One region of the Sphingomonas sp. M6A6_1c genome, then DNA from elsewhere that is predicted to be linked to it. Evidence: riboswitches for the same ligand, from Rfam matches in the RefSeq annotation. Region 1 holds a riboswitch; the other holds the start of a gene.
What was found. A riboswitch is a leader RNA that binds a small molecule or an ion and turns the genes downstream of it on or off. The one in region 1 is predicted to bind thiamine pyrophosphate.

Region 1 (3,204 bases):
CTCGCCGCTCGGCACCGATTGCGACTGGGGCGAGGTGACGCGCCAATATGTCACCGCGCTCAGCCGCCAGCCGGGCGTGACGCTGACCAGCGGCCACGAGGTGCGCAAGCTCGAACGCAATCCCGACAAGAGCTGGCGCGTCACCGCCGAGGCGACCAACGGCGGCGGCAAGCGGATCATCAACGCGCGCTTCGTCTTCGCCGGCGCCGGTGGCGGCGCACTGCCGATCCTGCAGGCCTCGGGGATTCCCGAAGCCGACAATTACGCCGGCTTCCCGGTCGGCGGCTCGTTCCTCGTCTCCGAAAAGCCGGAGATCGCCGACCGTCACCTCGCCAAGGTCTATGGCAAGGCCGCGGTCGGTTCGCCGCCGATGTCGGTGCCGCATCTCGACACGCGCTATTTCGACAAGCGGCGCGCGCTGCTGTTCGGGCCGTTCGCCACCTTCTCGACCAAATTCCTCAAGCACGGCTCGTATTTCGACCTGCCGGCGTCGGTGACGCTCGACAATTTCCGCCCGATGATGGCGGTCGGCTGGGACAATTTCGACCTCGTCGAATATCTCGCCGGCCAGCTGATGATGTCCGACGAGGATCGGCTGAAGGCGCTGCGCGAATATCTGCCGGGTGCGCGGGCGGAGGACTGGAAATTGTGGCAGGCCGGCCAGCGCGTCCAGATCATCAAGCGCGATCCCGACAAGGGCGGCGTGCTCAAGCTGGGGACGGAGATCGTCGCCTCGCAGGACGGCTCGATCGCCGCGCTGCTCGGTGCGTCGCCGGGGGCGTCGACCGCGCCGGCGATCATGCTGAACCTGCTCAAGACGGTCTTCCCCAAGCGGCTCGCGACCCCGGCCTGGCAGGACGGCCTGCGCAGGATCGTGCCGTCCTACGGGATCGCGCTCAACGATCATCCCGACCTGCTCGCGCAGGAATGGGCGCAGACCAGCGATGCGCTGCAACTGACGACGCCGCCGCCCGCGGTCCACGTCGCCACGCAGCCGCGCCCCGCCGGCACCCGCGTCAAGGCCGACCGCCACCCCGATCTGGCGCTGTAACCGCCCGCACGTCGAGCCCCCTATCGCTACCCCGCGGGATCGCCTAAGCCGGGCCATCCCCGGGGGGCCGCTGACGCGCGGCTGAGAAATGGGCAGCAGCCCATGACCCGCTGAACCTGATCCGGGTGATACCGGCGTAGGGAGGGTCTGCGGTGCGCCGTCGTTCCTCCGATGAAGTGGATGCGAACGATTCCGGCTCTTGTTTCCCGTTTCGACATGCGACCCGCGCGATCCTGGCTTGCGCTGGGGGTGCCGGTGCTGCTGCTGGCGGCGCCCGCCGCGGCGCAGACCGCCGAACCCGCCGAGATCCGCGTCGTCGGCCATCCCGATCCCGCCGGGCTCTTGCCCGACCAGCAGGCGCCGAAAAGCCAGAGCGCGATCTCGGCCGACTTCATCGTCAAACAGGCGCCGACGCTCAACGCCTTCCAGCTCGTCACGTTGCTGCCCGGCGCCAATGTCGCGTCGAGCGATCCCTATGGCCTGTCGACCAGTTCCAGCCTGACGCTGCGCGGGCTGGGGCAGGACGAGATCGGCGTGCTGATGGAAGGCGCGCCGCAGAACGACATCGGCTATTATTACGCCTATCCGTCACAGTTCGCCGACCCCGGCAACCTCCGGCGGATATCGATCGCGCAGGGGTCGGTCGACATCGACTCGCCGACGCTGGGCGGCGCCGGCGGGCTGCTGTCGCTGGCGCTTGACGATCCCCGGGCACGGGCGGGCGGTCTCGTCGATCTGTCGCTCGGCAGCTATGCGGCGCGGCGCGGCTTCGTGCGGATCGACAGCGGGACGATCGGCGGCACCGGGCTCAAGGCCTTCCTGTCCTATTCGAACACGCGGGCGGACAATTGGCGCGGCGCCGGCTTCGACGCCCGCCAGCATGTCGACGCCAAGCTGCTCAACGAATGGGGCGCAGGCAATCGCGCCAGCCTCGCGCTGTCGTTCAACGACGCCAATTCCTCGAGCTACCCCAGCCCCACCCTCGCCGAATGGCATGCGCAGGGCCGCGGCTTCAACTACGCCAGTCGCTACACGCCGGGCGCCACCGATTACTGGCGGCTCTATCGCGCGCCGTTCCGCAACCTCTACGCCTCGGCGCCGGTGCATCTCGTGCTCGGCGAGCGGCTGACGTTCGACAGCACCAGTTATGCGCAATTCGGTTACGGCAATTCGCCTTACGGCACGCAGCTCACCACCACCGGCAATTTCCTCGGCACCGAGGAACTGGCGCAGCCGATCGCGCTGCCCGGCGCGGTGGACGGCGTCGCGACGGTGCTCGGCAATTACACCGGCGACCAGTTCCGCGGCGGCAGCGTCGCCAAGCTGACGCTGCAGGCCGGCAGCCACCGGATCACCGCCGGGCTGTGGTTCGATTACGGCACCGATCGCGTCACCCAATCCTATACCAGCATCGATGCCGATGGTCGGCCGACCGACCGCTGGGGCTATCGCGCGAAAGCGATCCGCACCGCCGACGGCCGCCTGCTCGCCTATGAGAACCAGCGCACCGTCACCGTCACCAAGAGCTTTTTCCTCGCCGACAGCATCGCCGTCGCACCGCGGCTGACGGTCGATGTCGGGTTCAAGGGCGTCGACGTGCTGCGCAACGGCCGCAACTATCTGCCCGGGCCGCAGGACCGGGTGCGGATCGACAGTTTCGCAGCCCTGCCGCGCGCGGCGATCCATTACCGGCTCGACGACCGGCAACAGCTGTTCGCCAATTTCACCACCAACTTCCGCACGCCCAACGAATTCACGCTCTACGACAGCTATGCCGGCGGGGCGTTGGTCGCGCAGGGCAGCAACGCGCTCAAGAACGAATATTCGGTGTCGGAAGAGCTCGGCTATCGCTTCATCGGCGAAGCGGTCTCGGCCTCGGTGACCGGCTTCCACTACAAATTCCGCAACCGCCAGCTCGCGACGGTGGTCGATCAGGGCGGCGCGCAGGTCAATGCGACGCTCAACGCCGGCGGACAGACCTCTTATGGCGTCGATGCCGAGATCGACTATCGTCCGGTCGCCGCGGTCAGCCTCTATCTGTCGGGCGAGTATCTGCATGCGCGGCTCGACGACGATCTGCCGGTCGGCGGCGACCTGCTGCCGACGCGCGGCCGGCATGCGGTGTCGAGCCCGACGGTGCAGTTCGGCGCGGG
Region 2 (3,204 bases), on a different contig from region 1:
CGAGCGACAGATTGAACTGATCGCGCCAGCGGAAATCGAAGCGCGCGCGGCTCAACGCGTCGTCGCGCAGCTTGGCGGCGGGGTGGCCCTTGGCGAGATCGGCAGCGTGCGCGGCGAGCTTGTAGGTGACGACGCCGACCTTGACGTCGTCGCGGTCGGGCAGGCCGAGATGCTCCTTGGGCGTGACGTAGCAGAGCATCGCGCAGCCGAACCAGCCGATCATCGCCGCGCCGATGCCGCTGGTGATATGGTCGTAGCCCGGCGCGATATCGGTGGTGAGCGGCCCGAGCGTATAGAAGGGCGCCTCGCCGCAAACCTCGAGCTGCTTGGTCATATTCTCCTGGATCTTGTGCATCGGGACGTGGCCCGGCCCCTCGATCATCACCTGCACGTCCTGCGCCCAGGCGCGATGGGTGAGTTCGCCGAGCGTATAGAGCTCGCTGAACTGCGCCTCGTCGTTGGCGTCGGCGATCGAGCCGGGGCGCAGGCCGTCGCCCAGCGAATAGGCGATGTCATAGGCCTTCATGATCTCGGTGATCTCGTCGAACCGTTCGTAGAGGAACGATTCCCTGTGATGCGCGAGGCACCATTTCGCCATGATGCTGCCGCCGCGGCTGACGATGCCGGTGACGCGCTTCGCCGTCATCGGGATGTAGGGCAGGCGGACGCCGGCGTGGATGGTGAAATAGTCGACGCCCTGTTCCGCCTGTTCGATCAGCGTGTCGCGGAAGATATCCCAGGTCAGTTCCTCGGCGATGCCGCCGACCTTTTCGAGCGCCTGATAGATCGGCACGGTGCCGATCGGCACCGGGCTGTTGCGCAGGATCCATTCGCGGGTGTCGTGGATGTTGCGGCCGGTCGACAGGTCCATCACCGTGTCGGCGCCCCAGCGGATTGACCAGACGAGCTTGTCCACCTCCGCCGCGACGTTGCTGGCAACCGCGGAGTTGCCGATGTTGGCGTTGATCTTGACCAGGAAATTGCGGCCGATCGCCATCGGTTCGGATTCGGAATGGTTGATGTTGTTCGGGATGATCGCACGTCCGCGCGCGACCTCGTCGCGGACGAATTCGGGCGTCACGTAATCGGGGATGGCGGCGCCGAAGCTCTCGCCGTCGCGGACGTGGTCGCGCAGCATCGCGCGGCCGAGATTTTCGCGCGTCGCGACATACTCCATTTCGGGGGTGACGATGCCGCGGCGGGCGTAATGCATCTGGCTGACGTTGGCGCCGGCGCGGGCGCGCAGCGGGCGGCGCGCGGCGCCGGGGAATTGCGGCACGCCGCCGGAGCGGTCGGGGCCGAGCTGGCCATTGTCCTCGGGACGGATCGCGCGGCCGTCGTAGCGCTCGACATCGCCGCGACCCTCGATCCACGCGCGGCGGAGCTGCGGCAGGCCGGCCATGATGTCGATCCGCGCATCGGGATCGGTATAGGGGCCGGAGGTGTCGTAGACGCGCAGCGGCGGTTCGCCCGAGGAGGGATCGAGGTGGATCTCGCGCATCGCGACGCCGAGCGGGCCGACGTGGATCTTCTTCGAGCCGCGGATCGGGCCGGTGGTGACGCCAATCTCGGTACGCGCGGGAATGTCGGCCATGAGTCTCTCTCCATGAACGGAGAGCGGACGCGGGTTTTCGGATGAAACCGCTCCCTCCCTCCGCCGGTATCAACCGGATCAGGTTCAGCGGGTCGAAGGCTGCGGCCTTCCTCTCAAGCGCTGCGTCAGCGCTCCCCCGGGGATAACGATGATGGTGTACGCGGTTCGCCGGCGGGCGCCAAGCCCATTCCTCCGCCCGCCCGGGGTCTACTGCTTATCAGCGTGGGGCTGGTTCCAACGGGTTTCCGAACCCGCTCCGTCACCCCGGCCTTGCGCCGGCGTCCCGCTTCCCCGGACGGCGCGAAGCAGCGGGATGCCGGATCGAGTCCGGCATGACGGAAGATACGGGCGCCGCTGCGACACCCCGGCCGGTCATACGCAATCGCCCTCCCCCGGAGGGGAGGGCATCGGAGCGTCAGTTGGCGGCGGAGGTGCGGATGTTGCCGTTGATGCCGGCGGGGAAGAACCCGCCCGAGGCGACCGCAGCCTTGTTGAGATAGACGATGTTGAGCACCTGGCCGGTCGAGCGGCTATAGGCGAGGCCGTTGGTATCGGTCGGCACGACGTTGGCGGTGGTGGTGTCGCCGATGCCCTGATCGATGTCGCTGCTGCCGTCGAGGCTGTCGCGCGCGTCGGAGATCAGCCGCGCGTTGTTGAGGATCGACGAGGCGCCGGCAAGCGTCTCGGCGGGGTCGACGCCCTTGCGATAGAGCACCGAACGGATCAGCCCGGCGTGATAGCCCTCGGTGGCGAGGATGCCGGCGGCGGCCTCGATGAACAGCTTGTTGACGATCAGCGGCGAGGCGCCCTTGTAGGCGGAGACGCCGACGTCCTCGAACAGATAGGCGCCGAGCAGGAAGCTGATGTCGTCGGCATAGGGGTTGAAGACGCCGCTCCCGCCGACCACGCCGGCGGCGCGCGCCGCGGTGGTGAAGGCACCGTTGGCGTCGCCGCCGATGTTGATCGCCGGCATTGCCACCGCGAAGCTGCCGAGGATCGAGCGCAGGAAGGTGACGTGCGCGACCTCGTCATTGGCGATCTCGCGCGCATATTGCGCAACGATCGGGTCCTGGAAGTTCACCTGCGCGCCGCCGGTGACGGTGCCGAGCGCGCCGACGCCGCTGATGATGCCGCTCGACAGGCCCTGGCCGAACGCCGCCCAGCTGTAGAAGCTCGCCTCGAGATATTCGAGGTTGAGCGCGAAGTTGAGCACGTCGGCATCGGTGCCGACGGTCGGCGTGGTCGCGGTCGGCGTCGGGCTGGGGCTGCTGCTGCCGTCACCATCGCCACCGCAGGCGGCGAGCAGCGACAATGCGCCGGCCGAGGCGGCGGCCCCGCCGGCATAGCGCAGGAAGTTGCGGCGTTCGGCGCGGCGGTCGGCGATCGCGTCGAGGATCGTGTCGGTCGGAAGATCGGTCATCGGGTCTATCCCCTGAAAGCTTTGAATACGGACGGCGGGATCAGGAGGCGGTCGCCGCCTTGATGGTGCCGTTGAGGCCGGCGGGGAAGAAGCCGCCCGCACTCGCCGCCGCGGCGTTGAGATAGACGATGTTGAGCACCTGATTGGGGGTGCGGCTGTACGCGACGCTGTTGGCGTCGGCGGGCACGAT

Region 2: another riboswitch for thiamine pyrophosphate. It lies ahead of thiC (phosphomethylpyrimidine synthase ThiC); the one in region 1 lies ahead of ACLBWH_RS12575 (TonB-dependent receptor).

The regions. Positions count from the first base shown of each region.
Region 1 covers NZ_JBKEZO010000005.1:299,359-302,562, reverse strand. The annotation lists gene mqo (malate dehydrogenase (quinone)) at 1-1,051, shown strand, start outside; TPP riboswitch at 1,102-1,211, shown strand; gene ACLBWH_RS12575 (TonB-dependent receptor) at 1,268-3,204, shown strand, end outside.
Region 2 covers NZ_JBKEZO010000002.1:465,432-468,635, reverse strand. The annotation lists gene thiC (phosphomethylpyrimidine synthase ThiC) at 1-1,594, opposite strand, end outside; TPP riboswitch at 1,633-1,742, opposite strand; gene ACLBWH_RS05295 (ferritin-like domain-containing protein) at 2,010-3,014, opposite strand; gene ACLBWH_RS05290 (ferritin-like domain-containing protein) at 3,055-3,204, opposite strand, start outside.